DNA from 3 places in the Yersinia vastinensis genome. Region 2 is predicted to be linked to each of the others. Evidence: predicted binding sites of a transcription regulator. Region 2 holds the regulator's gene; each other region holds the start of a gene.

Region 1 (3,291 bases), 2.1 Mb from region 2:
TAAGCGAACCGGCTCCCCATGCGGCGGCGGTCATTGCGGCTTCCAATGATGCCGTGATGGTCAGCCAGGTATTAAATGCCGTGAGCATCGCCCCCATTGCAATACCGACAATAATTAAGCGAAATCCCTGAATTCCTTGGCGGTAAGCCAACAGATACACCGCCATGGCGGAGAGCAATCCACCGCCGAGGGCGCTACTGGCTATCTCAAAATAGTTGCCGTTAAACAACGTGATCGCCACTAGCGCTCCGGTATAAGCGCCAGCATTAAATCCAATAATATCGGGGCTGCCTAACGGGTTGCGCACCAGTGATTGAAATATTGCGCCACTGATACCCAGCGCGGCACCAAAAATCAATGCCATCAGCGCTCGGGGCAACCGCCACTGATTGACAATAATATTCGCCGCTCCTTCGGCGTGGCCGAATAAGGCAGTAATGACTTGCAGGGGAGATAACGAGAGAGTGCCAACCATTAATGCCAGCATGGCCCCCAATAGACAGGTTAGCAGCAATAAACAACCAACAATCAGGCGGCGTGGCTGAATACGTAGATTTATCGGGCCATCAGGTTGGCCCAATAACCACGGGGAAGTGACGGGTTTCATAGTGCGGTCATCCTTTTATTCCGTCGAACCAGCCAGATCAATAATGGCGCGCCAATAAACGCGGTTACGACGGAGACCCGCAATTCTCCGGGGACCAGAAAGCGGCCAACGATATCAGAGACCAATAACAAAATGGGGGTCATCACCAAAGTAAAAGGTAATACCCAACATTGATTCGGCCCGACAATCCAGCGAGCAATATGCGGCACCATTAGGCCAACAAAGGCGATAGGGCCTACTGCAGCGGTGGCAGCACCACAGAGTAAAGTGACAGTAACAACGGCCCAAAACTGAGTTTGGGCAATACGTGTCCCCATTGCTGCGGCTAAATCTTCCCCCATATGCATTGCATTGAGGGGCCGGGCCAGCAACAAAGCAATGATACAGCCGAGAACAATGGCCGGTGTGACGGCTATCACCACGGACATATTGCGGATATCCAGCGAACCGGCTTGCCAGAAGCGCACACTGTCATAGACCTGTGGGTGGGTCAGTGATATCCCGGTCGAAATCCCCAATAAGACAGCGGCGATGGCCACACCTGAGAGGGTGAGGCGTAGAGGATTCACCCGTCCACCCCCCAGTGTGCCGACCCAATACACCACCAGTGTTGTCACCATGGCACCGATAAATGCGGAAATCATATAGCCATAAATGGCATGAACGCCGAAAACGGTAATGCCGACCACTACCGCAAAGCTGGCGCCAGCATTGACGCCTAAAATCCCCGGATCAGCCAGTGGATTGCGGGTAAGGGCTTGAATCACTGCTCCCGATAACCCCAGCGCGGCACCAGCAAGTACACCAATTAAGGTTCGCGGCAGGCGTGATTCCAAAATTAAAATACTGTCTGCGTTATTGTGATGCCCAAGTAAACTCTGCCAGACCACCGAAAAAGGGATCGCTTTAGCACCGAGCATCAGGCTAGCAGCCATAACCAATATCAATGCAATAATACTGAGTAATAGCAAAACCCCCGGATGGTAGGATGCGCTTCCCCCTATAGTCGGGACCGGTTTTGCTGATTTTAATGAAGATGAGGTTGAGGAGTCAGTTGCTGGCATTGTAACTCTTTGTTAACAAATGAGTATTCTTATCGTTTTGATTATCATTATTATTTGTTTGATGCATACTACCACGACTTATTATGGGAATGCATTGGCAATTTTTTGCCGGTTGATTTTGATGCCAAGCACCTATTTTGAGCTGCCGAGCGAAGAGATAGGGCAAGGCAGCTCGCAGATAAAAACTAAGGTTTCGCCTTAAACATGCCTTCAATCCGCGCTAACAAATTACTCGCACTATAATAATCCAACCGGAATGTATCATAGCCCGCAGCATAAACTCGGTTGTGTTCAATTGCCGGGATGTGAGCTAAAAATTTGTTGTTTTTCAATGCGTCCACCGCCGGTTGATCACCGGAAAACAGCAAAATGGTCTCGCCGTTAAGACCTTCAGCCAGCTTCTCTCCGCCGAGTTGGATGATATCCTTGCGGTGCCCCATGCTGGTATTACCTTTCACGGCAGTAGGGACTTGCGCCAGTGTGAAGCCTAGCTCCTGCAACAATTTTCCCTGTGCTGAATTCTCTGTCCACAAATTGGCTGTGCTCCCTGCCGCCTGATAGACAAATGCAGAGGTGGGTTGCGGTGGTAGCGTAATATTCTGTTTAACCTCACTAATCCGATCAGTGAATTTATCAATCACCTGTTGAGCATCGGCTTCATGTCCTGTTGCTTGCCCCAGCACGATAGCCAGCTCTTGCCAGCTCTTGTCATCGTAATTAATCACCAATGTGGGCGCGATGACCGATAACTGCTCGTACAGCTTCAGCGCTGAATCCCCGCCAGTGGCAGAGATGATGATAAGGTCTGGATCCATACCCGCAACAGCTTCTGCATTTGGTTCTGTCTGGTAGATTGGCACCAACTTTTTCGCTTGTGCAACATCTGACCATTGTGTAAAGAAGCCTTGATTATCTGCCACGGTGGTATTGGGCGCCGTGGCTCCCGTAGCTATCACGGGCGCATTAATGGCCAATAGGGTGCCGGTGATGGTGATACTGGTAGACACAATACGTTTTGGCTGATGTGTCAGTGTCACCGGGCCTTTTGTCGTTTCTACTGTGCGCGACCATGCGGAGGTATTTTCACTGGCTGATGAAGGGGCTTGCTGGCCTGTTGTTTCTTCAGCCGGTTTACAGCCGAACAAGAAGAAAATAAGGCTCACAATCCCCAGTCCAGCCAATACTGAACGGAATTCTTTGCCCTGAATGTGATGGATGCCAAGGGACATAATGGTGTTTTCTCTTTCTGTTTTAAGACGCAACGTTAAGGATGTTATACCGGTCAATATCGGCCTTGAATTGATTGACACTGTGGGTATCGCGTCATAATTTATCACGTCAAAGTGGAGTGATAGTCATTATTATTAAGATAACTATTTACATCAATACTAAGTTAGCGCCATCTGACCTGATATTGAGTGACAAGGGAAATATCTGCCGATAATTGTGCTTTAGGCAAAATTATCTCATTTATTGTCAATTTTGCTCAGTTATCCTCATTTGTTTGGCTTTTGCCAGAGCATTGGTTAATCGACCAGATACCCTCTACCTTGATGAAGCAACCAGCAATTTGGATACCACAACCGCCAGACAGTTATTGTCGCTGCTAAAAGAGTATCT
Region 2 (3,291 bases):
TATGAAATGTGTTATATTGTTGGGCAGCGTGCTCAGTAATTGGCATAACTATTTGAATTTAAAAGGTATTAAGTTATATGGCAACTGTAGGCATTTTCTTTGGCAGCGATACTGGCAATACCGAAAACATTGCCAAGATGATCCAAAAGCAACTGGGCAAAGAGGTTGCTGAGGTTCACGACATTGCCAAAAGTAGTAAAGAAGATTTAGAAGGTTTCGATATCCTGCTGCTTGGTATCCCTACCTGGTACTACGGCGAAGCACAGTGTGACTGGGATGATTTTTTCCCAACACTGGAAGAGATCGATTTCAATGGCAAATTGGTTGCTTTGTTCGGTTGTGGTGATCAGGAAGACTACGCAGAATATTTCTGTGATGCGATGGGGACCGTGCGCGACATCATCGAACCACGCGGTGCCGCAATCGTCGGTCACTGGCCGACTGCGGGTTACCACTTCGAAGCATCTAAAGGTCTGGCTGATGATGATCATTTCATTGGATTAGCTATCGATGAAGACCGCCAGCCAGAATTGACCAATGAACGTGTTGAAGCTTGGGTTAAACAGATCAGTGAAGAGCTGAATCTGGCCGAGATCACTGGCTAAATTTGTCAGATAGGAAACGCTTGGTGGATGATGTACTCCGCTAAGCGTTTCCATAAATTTCAATCCCTTTTGGCGCTCTTTTTTTTGCCCCTCACAGACTCTTAATCTCATTAAGCTCGGCTTATAGTCACAAATTTCACATGGTTTTATTTGTGGTCAGAATGCGCTTTGTTAAGCAGCCCACAGATCAGCATTATCATCTGTGCAAAATGAAAATAAACCGCTACAAATGTGTAACGTTCGGCGTAGCCGCTTTATACTTGAAGCATGCAACAATCCCATTCATCAATACATTGCATGATTAATCTGACAAAGTGTGCAATTATATCTTTGTTAACAACCACGGTTTTCATTTGGGGCTAGCAGTTCTATAATGAGACGCAATTGTAATTATTGCGCCACGGATGTCATAGGCTGAACAGCCTTAATTTGAATCGATAGTAACAGGACTGAATCCGCATGACTGACAACAATAAAGCCTTAAAAAACGCTGGACTTAAAGTAACACTGCCCCGGCTTAAGATTCTGGAAGTGTTGCAGGATCCGGCGTGCCATCACGTCAGCGCGGAAGATCTTTATAAAAAGCTGATCGATATCGGTGAAGAAATTGGTTTAGCCACGGTTTACCGTGTACTCAACCAGTTTGACGATGCCGGTATTGTGACCCGCCACAATTTCGAAGGCGGTAAATCAGTCTTTGAGCTGACGCAGCAGCACCATCATGATCACCTAATTTGCCTTGATTGCGGCAAAGTGATCGAGTTTAGTAATGAATCCATTGAATCGCTTCAACGTGAAATTGCTAAACAGCATGGTATCAAACTGACCAATCACAGTCTGTATTTGTACGGCCACTGTGAGACCGGCGATTGCCGCGAAAATGAGTCTGCGCACGATAAAAGATAAAGTATGTCCATCATCTTTCACACTGCAGGTGTGTTGGCTGCTCTCACTCACCCGAATCACTTACTGATGTAAGCTCATCGGGATTCCATTGATTGCCGCCGTCCTGCAATTTGAAATCTATTGGGCATTATGTTATCGCATTGATTTTATAAAGACTTTAAGCGTTGAAATTTTAAGTACCGAATAATGTTAGGGTTTATTTTTATCCAGAGATTATCTGGTGAACATAAACCCATCAGCAAGATGGCCACCTTTCCCGTTCAATCATCCGAGTTCAGCTCGGCCGGGACTCAGGTGGTCTTTCTTATTGAGACCTCGCCCTCCTTCCCTATCTAATTTTGAACATTTCTGTCTACCTCAAACAATCAAACCGCCCTTACCACCGCCCAAACCGACTGCCCATCACGATATTTCTGGCAAAAAAAGCCCCGGACATGCCGGGGGAAAACCATCAACTCAACTTCACTTAATATTGTTTACCTCAAAAACCAAGCAAACAGGAATAACATCAGACACAGCACTTTGAAAAAACCATCAGATTTTAACCGGTTCCGCACGACTACTGCGTTTACCATCCGGGCTGGTCGAGCGGATAAATACATCACCACTGACTGTAGGTTGTGCTTTGGCATCATACTTCTGCCATTGCTGACCACCATCGGTGGAATACTCAATAATCAAGCCCGGTAAGGAAATATTTGCTTCCAATACACCAGAGACAACTCGTGCGCCGGGTACTGGCAAGCGGTAGGCAATACCGGCTTTATCCAGTTTTGCCAACTCACGCTGGCCCATAATATTGGCAAAACGTTGCCAATCAGTGTGTAACGCTTGGGTATCCACCTGTTGCGTCTCACCACCTTTGTACTCGCGGCCTGCTTTATAATCTTGTTCCCAAGATGCACGGTGCCAAGCGCGCTCCGCCAACGGTAATACGCGAGGAAAAATCATGTACTCCATCTGTTCATCAGTACGCACGGTTTCATTCCACGATTGACCGGAAATTCCGTGTACACCCGGCCAAGGTTTATCACTTTTCGCACTGAAGTAATTACCATCGCGGTCCACAGACGTTTCAGCATTTTGCGGCATGTTATTTGGTGCAAAGCTAAAGACTTTGGCTTCGTCGGTAAAGCGAGTTGCCCAGTAGTAACCGCGTTCATTGGGGTTAACTTCATAGGGCATGTCGAAGTAGACATAATCGGGATTAGAAGCAACCACTTCGTAGCCTTTATTGGCCCAGTCATTGATTGAGTCAGCACCGCCCCAGAAGAGAGTATCCCAGAAGTTAACGCCAACACGTTGAGTGGCGAAGGCTTTCGAATCTTTCGCGTCTTTCAATCCATCTTGCCAAGCCTGCATTTTTTCGATGCCGTGAGCCTTCACTAATTCACTGACTTCAATGGCAAAGTGGCTGGAAAGATGTTCAACATCCTGAACTTTGCCTTGCTTAACCATATCCTGACAAACTTGTGACTTGGCCCAAGGTTTATCTTCAACGCTCTTATCAATAATGCCTTTGCCCGGCTCAATGGTGCCATTTTTATCTTGGAAACCGGCCCCCAGACGAATATTTTTCGCCTCATCACCACCAAAATGCCAAGTGGTCAGCGCCATGCCAGCTTCTTTGTGCATCTGGGCCATTTCGCCAATCACTTTATCAACGAAACGCTTCGATGAATCCAGACATGGGTTCAGATAGCTTTTGCGATCATAGAACTGCACTGAAGTCGTGTTAGAGTCATCTGTCGGGTCAACCAAACGGAATTCGTTGGCCTCT
Region 3 (3,291 bases), 700 kb from region 2:
TAGGTGTAGCTGGAGTAAACACTCACCCCATTCAGCAGCGGGTTCACTTCGCTTAAGTCATAGCTAAACGCCAACTCCACACCTTCATGCGTTGTCGCACCCAAATTTGTCCAACCAATATCATTGCTGATGTATTGCAGTTGGTTATCAAAATCGATGTAGAACAACGTCAATTCACCGGTCATTACTGTGTCATCAAAACGGGTACCCACTTCATAGCTATGGGCTTTTTCCGCCGTCAGACCCGGCGCGGGCGCGTTACCATTGCCCCCTTTACTGAGTTGGAAATACTGCATGCTGCCGAAGGAGGTGTTGGCATTAGCAAACAACTTCCACTCATCGGACAGATGGTACATGACGTTCAGTGAAGGTAATGGCTCGCTGTATTGCTTTTCACGTCGAGTATTAGCAAAAGAATCATCCACATTGGTGCGTATATTTTCATAACGTAGACCCGGTGTGATAGTCCAGTCAGAGATATTGATTGCATCATCAATATACACAGCATGGGCTTCAGTACCGCCGGAGGTATGCTGATAATACTGTGGTGTAGCCGGCGTGGAGGTCACTGTTGCCGGATTATACCAAGGGGAGCGATAGGCTTTCTCATCCATGGTTTCATTCAGGTAGCGATACCCTACCGTCACCTCATGGGCGCTGCTACCCATTCTGAATAACTGTGAATAACTTGGCTCAATAGCATAGGTGGTGTAATTACGTGGATAAGCCACCATGCGTTTTTGGCCCTGATTAGCCCCAGTGCCTTCAGATTCAATGTTGCTACCACGGAAGCTTTTGGTGAAATACGTCAGTAACTCAAACTGCTTATCATCTTCCTGATGAGTATATTTGAATGACATATCACGACGACGTCCATCAAACTGATCATAAGGTCGGGTGGACTGGAAAGGATTCTCAGCGTATTGCGCGCGGGTCAACCCACCCGACATGCCGGCATGGGCTTCGTAATAGTGGAAGTTAGCTTGTAGCTCATCATGTTCAGTTAATTGATAGCGCGTTTTCAACATGAAATCATCAATATCAGTGTTGTCGTTATTGTCGCGATATCCCTGACCATGCAAACCAGAATAGAGTATTGCTGCACCAAAACCATTATCTGCGGTACCACCGAGTGAAGCACTGCTCAGGGTTTTTAACCCACCATGATTGGCACCTTGTGTCTGCGCACTGACTGCTCCACTGAAATCCTGTGGGATAGCTTTGGTATTAAAGTTAATGATTCCGCCCACATTTTGCGGCCCATAACGCACCGCGCCGCCGCCACGAATCACATCGACCGATTGCAGATTACCAATGGATAAAGGGGCCATCGAAAGTTGGGGTTGACCATAAGGGGCCACGGCCAGCGGGATGCCGTCCATCAGAATCGTCGAGCGAGGAGACAAACGAGAGGTTAACCCACGCACGCCGACATTCAGCGAGATATCACTCCCTCCCGTACCATTACTTTCGCGCACCTGTACCCCAGGAATACCACGAAGCGAATCCCCAATAGTCTGAGCGCCCTTTTCGTGAATACGTTGTTGGGTCACGATAGTACGAGCACCGGGGTGATTCAGAACAACAGTGCTGTTGTCGGTATTATCAAGCCAGTTGCCGACGACAGAAAGCTGGTCATTCTTATCTGTTTTAGGTTCGGCTGACTGAGCAGCAACGGGCTGGGAAGACTTCTCCGCGGCAACAGCAGGTAATGCCAGCATGACAGAAGCAGCCAGCAGGGACAGACGGGAAAACGTTAACATTTTGAGCCTATTGCGAAAGGAGGTATGTCTAATTGTTTTTTTGGAAACGCTAATCTTAATGATTACGCTTACCAAGTAAATCAATTTTGTCGCAGATAGGGAGATTATTTGCCGCCATCTTCAAAGGGCGGCAAATAATAATAACCATTAAAAATTAAATGGTTATAGGCCGTTACTGTGAATAATTAGAATGACGTTCTTATTCAATTTAGGGATGGGAAGTCACCCAAAACACCCCGGAATAATCAATCGCGGTATATTTTTTATGAATCATTTCCAAATCGGCCTGCGGATCCAGATCTGCAAATAATCCCGGGTGAAGAAACTTGGCAATCGCTTCCACCGCAACCACATTGAGCGGGCTGTCATAGAACTGATGATAGACCGCCATCACTTTCTTATCCTGCACCGATTTCAATACGCTAACGCCCGTACGCTCCATCAAATGTGCCAATTTTTTCTGTGTTGTCCCTGCATCCGTGTTGTAGCCCAAAGGTACAGCGACCGAACCTTTGTGACCGCGACTCCAGTCAGCCCCTGTCATCAAATAGAAATCAGGATTACTGACAATAAGTTGCTCGACGTTAATCTCTCCGCCCATTTCCGCAAACAGTTGGCTACCAATATTATTTCCGCCCGCTTCGGCAATAAATTGCCCAAAACTCCCCTTACCGAAAGTAGAACAACATTCCTCACCGGTCATCCCGGCATGGCGTTCAATGAAGACACTAGGACGCTGTTCCGGTTTCAGCGTTGCCACTCGTTGTCGAATTAAATCAAGGCGTTGCTGATAGAACCGCACAAAATCTTCAGCGTTCTTTTCTTCGCCAAACACTTTGCCGAGTAGCAGCATGCTGGGGACAGTATTGGTCAACGGTTGCTGGCGAAAATCAATAAACAGCACAGGAATACCGGACTTATCCAGTTGGGCTAATACACCACTGGCTTTAAGTTTTGCTAGCAATCCGGTATCAAAAATGATGAGGTCAGGCTGCAATGATACCGCTCGTTCGACGCTAAAATCCGTCACGTAGGGGTTATCAAACATAGGGATATCATTCACTTCCGGGAATTTTTTGGCATATGCCTCCACCAAGTCGGCGGCTTTCACTTTCAGTGAATTATCCCAAGCAATGATACTTTTAAGTGGGGTTTGCGGGTGAAGAATATTCAGTGCCATCAAAGCTCTGGCATCAGCCAATATCACGCGAGAAGCTGGCTGGGCTAATGTCACCTGCCGGCCAGCAACATCAGTCACCACAATAGGTGTGGCTAAAACAGAAAATGAGGCCGTTATCGTGAAAAGTATAGCGACGGATAATAAAAATCGGCTGACAGTATGACCTAGCATGAAATGTCCTTTGAAAAATAAAATGCTTTCCCCAACAGATTCCGAGTTGTCGCCTAGCGACAACTGAGCGAACTCAACAAGTTGAGATAACTCAATGAATTGGGCAAATAATGGCAGACAACAGCTCTGCATTTTAAAAAATGATGAGGAGAATGATAATCCATATCATTTCATAAC

What was found. Region 2 encodes Fur, which represses iron uptake genes when iron is present. Its sites were predicted from a motif close to ATAATAATGAGAACNACTATCAA; they were not measured.
Positions count from the first base shown of each region.
Region 1: fepD (Fe(3+)-siderophore ABC transporter permease) is a predicted target of Fur. The motif match lies at 1,709-1,731, and genes of this name have one in related genera.
Region 3: ACIOG0_RS18690 (TonB-dependent siderophore receptor) is a predicted target of Fur. The motif match lies at 1,895-1,917, and genes of this name have one in related genera.

Region 1 covers NZ_CP173260.1:655,194-658,484, forward strand. The annotation lists gene fepG (iron-enterobactin ABC transporter permease) at 1-607, opposite strand, end outside; gene fepD (Fe(3+)-siderophore ABC transporter permease) at 604-1,671, opposite strand; gene fepB (Fe2+-enterobactin ABC transporter substrate-binding protein) at 1,857-2,900, opposite strand; partial or broken gene ACIOG0_RS02910 (ABC transporter ATP-binding protein/permease) at 3,176-3,291, shown strand, end outside.
Region 2 covers NZ_CP173260.1:3,342,869-3,346,159, forward strand. The annotation lists gene fldA (flavodoxin FldA) at 78-605, shown strand; gene fur (ferric iron uptake transcriptional regulator) at 1,065-1,511, shown strand; gene ACIOG0_RS15580 (beta-N-acetylhexosaminidase) at 2,046-3,291, opposite strand, start outside.
Region 3 covers NZ_CP173260.1:4,039,868-4,043,158, forward strand. The annotation lists gene ACIOG0_RS18690 (TonB-dependent siderophore receptor) at 1-1,763, opposite strand, end outside; gene ACIOG0_RS18695 (ABC transporter substrate-binding protein) at 1,972-3,114, opposite strand.